DNA from 3 places in the Lactobacillus sp. ESL0230 genome. Region 2 is predicted to be linked to each of the others. Evidence: riboswitches for the same ligand, from Rfam matches in the RefSeq annotation. Region 2 holds a riboswitch; each other region holds the start of a gene.
What was found. Region 2 has a riboswitch for thiamine pyrophosphate ahead of thiM (hydroxyethylthiazole kinase). Riboswitches for the same ligand answer to the same signal wherever they lie in the genome.
Positions count from the first base shown of each region.

Region 1: linked by a shared signal. The riboswitch ahead of F5ESL0230_RS00480 (ATP-binding cassette domain-containing protein) and the one ahead of thiM (hydroxyethylthiazole kinase) in region 2 are both predicted to bind thiamine pyrophosphate.
Region 3: linked by a shared signal. The riboswitch ahead of F5ESL0230_RS01870 (ECF transporter S component) and the one ahead of thiM (hydroxyethylthiazole kinase) in region 2 are both predicted to bind thiamine pyrophosphate.

Region 1 covers NZ_REHI01000003.1:28,939-32,224, forward strand. The annotation lists gene F5ESL0230_RS00475 (energy-coupling factor transporter transmembrane protein EcfT) at 41-694, opposite strand; gene F5ESL0230_RS00480 (ATP-binding cassette domain-containing protein) at 705-2,060, opposite strand; TPP riboswitch at 2,112-2,201, opposite strand; gene F5ESL0230_RS00485 (helix-turn-helix transcriptional regulator) at 2,340-3,269, shown strand.
Region 2 covers NZ_REHI01000008.1:286,666-289,951, forward strand. The annotation lists gene F5ESL0230_RS07855 (alpha-L-fucosidase) at 1-597, shown strand, start outside; gene tenA (thiaminase II) at 608-1,267, opposite strand; TPP riboswitch at 1,359-1,462, shown strand; gene thiM (hydroxyethylthiazole kinase) at 1,534-2,322, shown strand; gene thiD (bifunctional hydroxymethylpyrimidine kinase/phosphomethylpyrimidine kinase) at 2,336-3,145, shown strand; gene thiE (thiamine phosphate synthase) at 3,151-3,286, shown strand, end outside.
Region 3 covers NZ_REHI01000006.1:18,220-21,505, forward strand. The annotation lists gene F5ESL0230_RS01865 (M42 family metallopeptidase) at 192-1,274, shown strand; TPP riboswitch at 1,333-1,421, shown strand; gene F5ESL0230_RS01870 (ECF transporter S component) at 1,467-2,045, shown strand; gene F5ESL0230_RS01875 (tyrosine-protein phosphatase) at 2,203-2,949, shown strand; gene udk (uridine kinase) at 3,012-3,286, opposite strand, start outside.

The sequences.
Region 1 (3,286 bases), on a different contig from region 2:
CTAATTTTGGGTTCGCATCATCTATATGGCTATTTTTTATTTAATTGAAAGTAAGTAGTGCAAGGTTAACAAATAATAGAATAATACCGCTATATATCCAATCACTTATTTTTATTGGAATTGCCACGATCGTTGTCCGTGGCGCATCTTCAACATAGCCATGTGACTCCATTGCTTGGGCTAAATTTTCGGCTGAATTGAGGGCAATTAAGATTGCTTTGAAGTAGAGTGTAGGTGACCAAAAACTTAAATAAACTCCCCGCATCATTGCAGCGGTTTGGACTTTTTTAATTGCTTGTTTCATTTGGGGAACAAGATTAAGTGCTGCTAAAATGCCATATGCGAATTTACTTGGTAGATGAAAATTTTGTTCAAAGCAACGAGCAAATTCTGTGGTCGTAGTTCCAATAAAAACGCAGTAGATGGTCAGAGTGTAGACATAAATTCTACTAGCTAAACAAAGAGCGTTCTGTAAATTGGGTTCAGGTGTAAACCAGTACAGCGTAGCAAAGATGGTCGTTGCTGCTACTAATGGTAAAAGTAATGTTAAAAGTAAATTTTTGATTTTGACATGATTAAAAAGTAAATAAACTACTGCTATTCCAATAATGATTAAATTTGTAGGTAAGCTGGTTGTCAATGATATCTCTAAAGAAACTGTTACTGCTAAAAAGAACTTAAAACCAGGATTCAATGCGAGCACCTCATTTCGTTACATAGGTTAATTGTTGGTTTTTAAAAACAAGATGATAATCACACCACTCCGCAATGTTAGTAAGGTCGTGGGTAATAATTACTAATGTTTGCCCTTGTCGAGCTTGGTTCTCCTTTAATAAATTTATGATTTGTTTAGCAGAATGATCATCTAAGCCACTTAGCGGTTCATCAAGTAAGAGCACAGCTTGACTAGCAATGATCATCAATAAAATTTGCAATTTCTTTTGTTGACCACCAGAAAGGGAATAGACAGCTTGATCTAAGGTTTGATCTAATTCCAAGGCAATTAAAGCTTTATTAATTTCTGGGTCAGTAAAGAAATGGTTGTTAGGACTTTTTTTACTCAAGTTAAGCTCATCTGCAACTGAAATATTAATAAATTGGTCACTAGCTTTTTGGAAAACTTGCCCAACTTGCCGCAAATATTTACGCGCGGATAGTTGGCTAATTTCATGGTCATAATAAGTCAAGCTACCATCGTAGGATAACATTTTACTAAGGGCATTAAAAAGTGAAGTTTTACCAATGCCATTAGCTCCCGTAATGAGGGTGGTTTTACCAGCCATAATTTGTAAGTGCTTTTGGTTTAAAAGTAATCGATTTTCACTAATTTTTGTATTAGTTAAAGTAAAACAGGGTTGCTCACTTTGAGGGAGAGCAAAATGATAATTTTTTTTATCTTTATTTTTTTGCAATAAGTTATCTTTGGCTGCTGCACTTAGCTTAGTGATTACTTTTTTTTGAAATTGAAATATATTGTCACAAATATTTTGATAATTGCTTAAAAGATGATCACTAATGAGAATAGTTTTCCCTTGTTTTTTTAAAGCTGCTAATTTGTTAATTAAAAAGTGCCGAGTATCTGGGTCACAACTGGCAAATGGCTCATCAAGTAAATAAAGATCTACATCCATTGCTACTAGAACAGCTAGTGCGACTCGTTGCTGTTCACCACCAGACATTGTATTAATTTTTTGATCAAGTAGATGGTCAATCTGGGTAAATTTAACGGCCAATTTAAGACGCTGGGCATATTGTTCACGGTCAACTTGGAGGTTTTCTAAAGCGAAGATAATTTCTTCTCGCGGAGTAGACATTGTAAATTGTTCACTAGCATTTTGGAACAGCATCGCAGCTCGTAAGCCATTTAAATCAACTTCCCCAGTGAGTTGACCAGCATATTTGGGATAAAGTGCTGCAAGTATTTTTAGTAGGGTAGATTTGCCGCAGCCTGAAGGTCCTACTAATAATGAAAATTCTTTTGTAGGTATGGTTAAACTAAGGTTATCTAAAATTTTATTCTGCAGGTCATATGTAAAAGTTAAATTTTTAATAGTAATCAATTTTATTTCCTAAGTATAAAAAAAGTCATCATGGCTTCATACCAGATGACGTAAAATTCAAGTGATTTTCCCTTCGTTGGCATTATCCATGCAGGTTCAGTGGGTATGTTCTCAGCCTTATCGGCACCCCAAGATTAGTGTCATTATACCTAAAAGATGGTTTGCTGTCTATCTTGATCATGATATTAAAGTAAACTTTTTTGCTTTAAAAATTTATAAGTAACAAATCTTTTGATATATAATTAAAGTATAATATAAAATCATTGAGAAGGTGAAGGTATGACAGCAGCTAGGCTGGAACAATATTTAGCGAGTGTTTTACAAGCAATAAGTACTGATACAAATGAGGTATGTCTCAAACCAGTTAATAGCACTTTTGATCTATTTACGATTTATCTTGAAAATCATAATACTGGTCTACATCGCTATCAAACTGCTCGTCAAACTATTATTTTTATGGTGGCAGGAACAATAAACATAAAAATCAATGGAAAAAATATTCGTTTAGCAACAGGAAATAGCGTTTTTTTAGAACCAAAATGTGAATATGATGTTCCTAGGCAAACTAAAGAAGATATAATCGTTAAATTTGAATTTACTAATCATTTAAATTTTCTCAATGCTATAGCTAAATTTAATGATGACGAGCAGAAAATAGTTAGCCAAATAAAGTTATCTCTTAAGACGGAGCGGTTGTTATATTTAAAAAATTCAAAATTAGCCAAACCCACCCAACTGATGAGAAGAATCGTTGATGAATATTTAAACCAAAATTTGTTTACTAGTGAAATGATTAGTGCAGAATTAATGATGGCATTTTTAACAACGATTAGAAATCAAAAGCTATCAGCTCTACCACTGGTTAACTATGAATTTGCTGAGACAACTCTAGATCAATATATTGATGAAAACTTTGCTCATATTACTTTGGAACAAACTGCAAAGCATTTTGGTTTAAATCCTAATTATTTTTCAACTTTAGTTAAGCAAAAAACTGGAAAAAGTTTTGTTGAGCATGTTGATGAAAGACGTATGCAGGAAGCACGTACCTTACTAGCACGCCCCGATATTTCGGTTAGAGATATTATTTCTCAAGTAGGATATAGTGGTAAATCTTTTTTTTATAAAAAATTTAACGAGTATTATCATGAAACGCCAGTTCAAATGCGGACAGAATTATTTAGACAAGCAAATATCAACTTAAAATAATGAGATATTAATTTTAT
Region 2 (3,286 bases):
GAACGCGGTAATCCAAAAATAGTTCACCATGTTCAAGATAATCGTTATTTAGCGGCAGAAACATCATTAACTCTAAATAAACACTGGGGAAATGCTAAAAATGATCTCAACTATATCTCAGCTAAGCAATTAATTGAACAAATATGCCATACACGCAAAGTTGGCGCAAATTTATTAATTAATGTTGGACCAGAATTTGATGGTTCATTGAATGTTCATTGCCAATCATTACTTGAAATTGTAAGTCATTGGATGAAAATAAATCACGAAGCAATTTACGGTACTGCTAATTATGAATACCCAACATATCCTTCAACATCAAACATTCATGATTTTATCAAAGGTCGTTATCTCTTCGTTGATAATCTTGGTAATATTGGTAATAGTAATGTTATTTTAGGCGGTGAAAAAGCTCGTCAACTTGTTTTTAATAATTGGCCAAATAATCAAAAAATTAGTCATATTGTTTGGTTAGATAATAATAAAAAATTAAGCTTTAAACAAAACTATACTCAAAAATCACTAGAGATTTCAGCTGATGGATTTGAATATGGAACTAATTTAATTGAACGAGTTGCCAAAATTTATTATAAATAATGCACATATTTTATTTCCACTGCTCTTTTGCGTAAGCCATTTGCCAAAACTGTAATTCGTAGTAGCTACTGCGAATAAAAGCTGTTTGCATCATTTGACGATCAGTTGCGGTGGCTTGACTAGCCAAAATATTTATTAATTGCAAAATATGTGTCACATTGACCTTATACCAGTCACTATCATAAGTATCTATCCATGTTTGATAGAGTGCTACGGGTGAGCCAACTTCAGCTAATTTTTGCCCAATTTCTTGATACAACCAATAACAAGGAACAATTGCAGCGATTGCTGGGGCAAAGCCATCACGTTCGAGTGTCAGATACATATGATTGACATAATTATACGCCGTAGGCGCAACCGCTGTTTGTCTAATTTCCATTGGAGTAATTTTTAATTCCGTAAAAAAATCACTGCGGACAGACCATTCGCAAGCCTTAAGATCTGCTTCACTCTGCAATAAAAATTGTTTGATTTGCGGATTACCTGCTTGTTCAGCTAATAGATGATGGAACTTACTAAATTCAACTAAATAATATCGATCCTGCAGTAAATAAAACCGAAATTTTGTTAACGGTAGTTGGCCACTTTGTAATTCTGTAATGAAAGGATGCACCAGACTTTTTTGCCATATATTTTGTGCTACTTTATGCAATTGCTGCGTGAAACTCATTAATTTGCCTCTTTTCTACTTTATTAATTTTATTCTTATTTTATGCCTATTTTTAATTGTATTAAACAGAAAAAATCATTATAATAGAAAGCGATAACACGAGGGGAGCCCCCATCGCGGCTGAGATGGAACTACGTTCTAGACCCTTTGAACCTGTAAGCTAATTCTTGCGTAGGAACGTGTCAATAACCGTTAAGCTTTGACACATGATAGTGTCAAAGCTTTTTATTTACGCAAGTAGGCTAGTGCAATTGTTGGAGGTTGAAATGAAGTTAAATATTCTCAATGAATTACGAGAAAAAAATCCGGTTGTTTTAAATGCTGCTAATTTTGTCACCGTTCAAGATGTTGCTAATAGTTTAAATGCTATTGGTGCTTCACCAATTATGAGTAAGGAAATTGCCGAAGCCGAAGAAATGGTTAAGATGGCTTCAAGCGTTACCCTTAATCTCGGCACCTTAACCCAGTTGCAAATTGCCCAAATGAAAAAAATAGGCGCTTTAGCTACCCAAGATAAAAAGCCTATCGTATTTGACCCTGTCGCTGTAGGAGCGGTTAATTATCGTCTGCAAACAGCGCAGGACCTCCTCCACAGATTTCCAGTTAGCATAATCCGTGGTAATGCTGGCGAAATTGCAGCTTTAGGGGGTTTTGAATGGAATGCCCGAGGAATTGATGCCGGTTCGGGTTCAGGTAATCTTGACCAAATCACCCAAAAAACGGCTCAAAAATTGGACTGTGTTGTTATTGCTAGTGGTGCAACAGACACAATCAGCAATGGCAAGAAGATTGCACATGTTTACAACGGCACCCCGCTATTTCAAGCCCATGTTGGCTCAGGTGATGTACTATCTAGTATTGTGGCAGCTTTTGCATCAGTTGGGGCTGATCCATTTGAAGCAGCTCAAACTGCCACCTTGGTATTTGCAGCTACTGGCGAATTACTAGCTAAAGACCATCCAAAAATTGGCCCTGGCACGTTCGGTATGCATCTGATAGACTACTTGGCTAAAGTTCAAGTTGCCGATATTGAAAAAATAGCAAAATTTGACTAAAGGACGGCTTTTTATGACTGAAAAAATTAATTCTTTCCCCCAAGTATTAACAATCGCTGGAACCGATTCTGGTGGTGGTGCTGGTATTATGGCCGATCTTAAGACTTTTCAAATGCAAAAAGTTTTTGGTACAGCAGTGGTGGTAGCTGTTACCGCACAAAATACCCTTGGTGTACAAGACTCTTTTTTAATACCATTAGAACTAATTGACGCACAATTTACTTCACTTGCCGCTGATTTTAAGATCCGTGCCTGCAAAACAGGAATGCTTGGCGATGCAGCTCACGTGCATCAAGTTGCTCTTAACCTAAAAAAGTATGATTTTGGTCCCATTACAATTGATCCCGTAATGGTAGCTAAAGGCGGTGCACCCCTGCTAAGTAAGGATGCTGTTAAAACTGTCAAAGAGGAACTTTTACCACTTGCAGATTTAGTAACACCCAACTTGCCCGAAGCTGAAGTACTGACGGGAATTAAGGCAAGCAGCGAAAAACAGTATCCCGCATTAGCTCATGCCTTACAAGAGATGGGTGTGAAAAATATTCTAATCAAAGGTGGTCATGCTGAAAATGAACTAGTACGCGACTATGCCCTCTTAGCCGATGGTACCGATTTTTGGATTAGCAGTCCACGTACCCACACCAAAAGAACTCATGGCACCGGTGACACTTTAGCTGCAACAATTACAGCTCAGCTCGCTCACGGTCAAACTTTAAGTGCTGCAATTAAACTTGGTAAACAATACGTAGCCAAAGCTATCGCAGAAACCATCCAAGTTGGCCATGGTCACGGACCACTTAATCATTGGGTAAAAATAAACTAGGAGAAATTATGCAAAAATTTGATTCCACACAGTTAACCGCATATTTTGTCTGTGGAACACAAGACCTGCCCGCAAACAAAAGTCTACCAGAATTAGTAGAAGAAGCTCTCAAAGCTGGCATTACTGCTTATCAATTCCGTG
Region 3 (3,286 bases), on a different contig from region 2:
CTTTCACTTTAAACAATTTAAATTTCTAATAAAGTCGATTATATCATTTTCTAGATGAAATAGTAGATAGTTTTAATTTTTTTGTCTATACAAGGTTTTTATTTAAAAATGAAGTTTAATTTAAATTGTAGTTTTCTTAATATAAATTTTGCTACAATTAAGAATAATAGTAAAAAATGAAAGGCTAAAAAATGAAAAAAGAAGAAGAAATTAAAATGCTTAAAGCCTTTGCAGATGCAAACGCAACCTCTGGCTTTGAAGAAGAATTTGTTAAATTGTTTACAGAAACTGTGAAGAGTTACGCTGATATTAAAATTGATGGTATGTTGAATGTTTATGCAGCTAAAAAGCAAAATAAAGCTCACCGTCCAATAATCCAGCTTGATGCACATTCAGATGCTGTTGGCTTTATTACACAGGCTGTAAGGCCTAATGGCTTAATCAAATTTGTTCCACTTGGTGGCTGGGTTAAATACAATATTCCAGCTTTACGTGTCAAAATTAGAAATCGTGATGGTGAGTATATTCCAGGAGTAGTGGCAACTAAACCGCCTCATTTTATGACTGAAGCAGAGCGTAACAATGTTCCAGATGTTGCTGACATGTCGATTGATGTTGGTTCAAGCTCACGCGAAGAAACTATTAATGATTACAAAATTGACACTGGCTGTCCAATTTTCGTTGATGTAAAATGCGAATATAATGATAAGACAGGTTTGTTTTTTGGTAAAGATTTTGATGATCGCTTTGGTGCAGCCGCAATGGCGGATGTTCTTGAAGAATTAAAAGATGAACAAACAAACTTTAATATCGTTGCTGCTCTTTCAAGTCAAGAAGAGGTTGGGTTACGAGGTGCGTATGTAACAGCTAGGGAAGTTAAACCCGATTTGGCGATTGTACTAGAATCATGTCCAGCTGATGATACTTTTACCCCTGACTGGTTATCTCAAACTGGTCTTAAAAGAGGACCGATGCTACGTGACATGGATACCTCATTCTTACCTAATCCTAAATTTCAACAGTATGCCTGCGATGTAGCTGATAAAAATCATATTCCTTATACGCGCTCAGTTCGTACTGGTGGGGGACAAGATGGAGCCGCTATTTACTATGAAAATGGTGCACCTACTATTGTGATTGGTATACCTGTACGATATGAACATTCACCATATTGCTTCAGTGCATACCATGATTTTAAGGCTGCAGTTGATTTAGCAGTGGCAATTATTCGTGACATGACTGAGGAAAAGCTTGCTAGTTTTAGTAATTTTTAAATACTTAATAAAATAAAATCGTGTAAGCAAAGGCTACACGATTATGCTATAATACAGAAGAAGTCACTAGGGGTGCATATAGCTGAGAAATACCCTCTGAACCTGAACGGGATAATTCCTGCGTTAGGGAAGTGTAACAGAGTAAATTACTAAGTACTCCTAATGACTTAATAGTTATTTAGGAGTATTTTTATGTTTACAAGATCATCAAAGTGGAATACTAAATCAATTATTTTAGTTGCTTTAATCGGAATAATTATGGGTGTGATTTACACTTATGGCTTCAATTGGGCCTATAATTTAATTAAAATGACCTTGATTCCAACAGGCTTTGCACCGGTAGTTGATACAGTTTTTACAGGTTTGTGGCTCATGGCTGCGCCTTTAGCAATATATTTTGTGCCAACTGCTGGGTCTGGTACTATTGGTGAATTATTAGCGGCAGTTGTTGAAATGGCGATTGGGGGACAATGGGGAGCAACGACTATTATATCTGGTATTCTACAGGGGGCATTAAATGAAATTGGCTTTTTCCCTAAAAAAGAACGCTATCAGAAATTTTCTTGGGCAAGTGTGATAACAGGAGCAATTTTTGCTGGCTTGGGCTGCTTTATTTTGTCATATGTGCTTTATGGTTGGTCAAAATTTAGTCTTGTACTACAAATAACAATGTTTATTACTAACTTGATTTCAGCTGTTGTTTTTGATGGTATTTTAGTTAAATTAATTATTAATATGTTTGAACGTGCTGTAAAGCCAAAAATAAGTTAATTAGAGTAAAATAGTTGCAACTTATCCTGTCCAAAGGTTGATAGCAGATAAAACAGTTAGCGGCTATTTTTGTTTTGGTTGAAATTTGGCTCTAGCTCGAGTAAATTTTTTGATAAAAAGAATAATTCGGATATATTAGATATAGATAAGGGGAATTATGGTAAAAGATATTACGAACTGGCGCTCATTAGGCGGTTATGTCGGTGCAAATGGGAAAAAAGTAAAAGAAAATATGCTTTTTCGGTGTGGACAGTTATTTGATTTATCTTTAGAGCAAAAGGAGGCCGTCCGAAATAAATATCAAATTAAGCAATTAATAGATTTTCGTGGTGCTGATGAACGAAAAGAATATCCAAATTATATTTGGAATGGATTAACTTATATTACGATAGATGTTCTAGCAGATGCTGCTACTAACCAAGCTAGTCTTGATGAAATTATTTCTGCTAATGGGGATGTTGCAGGTAATATGCTAATTACATACAAGCAACTAGCTTTAACAAATTCTGCGCGTGAGGGATATCAACAATTTTTGCTGACTCTAGTTGACAATCCCGTACCAACAGCTTTCCATTGCTTTGCGGGAAAAGATCGCACTGGTGTTGCAGCAGCGTTAATTTTAAAGTGTTTGGGTGTTGGTAATCATGATATTTTTACTGATTATTTAAAGACAATTGAAGCAAGAAGCAAAGCTAATAACGAAATTTTAAATCTTTTAAAAGGACAGTTAGATGTAGTTCAACTTGAAAGTGTAAAGGCAGCACTAACTGTACAGCCTTCGTATTTAGAATGCTATTTTAAAACAATTGAGCAGAATTATGGGGATTTTGATAATTACTTGGTAAATGGGTTGAAGTTGCCAACTAATTTTAAGGAAAAAATGCAAGGTACTTATTTGGAATAATTAATGAATAATCATCAAATAACTTAGTAGCAAAAAGGACTGATCTCGAACATAAAGGAGAATCAGCCCTTTTTATTTAGAACAGAATGTACTTTGGTTGTCAACATATCAATAGCAACATCATTAGTGCCACCTTCTGGAATAATGATGTCAGCATAACGTTTAGTGGGTTCAATAAATTGATGATACATCGGCTTAACTGTGTCAAGATACTGTTCAATTACTGAATTAATTGAGCGCCCACGTTCTTCAATGTCTCGTTCAAGTCGGCGAATAAAACGAATATCGTCATCAGTATCAACGTAAACTTTAATATCCATTAAGTCACGAATTTTTT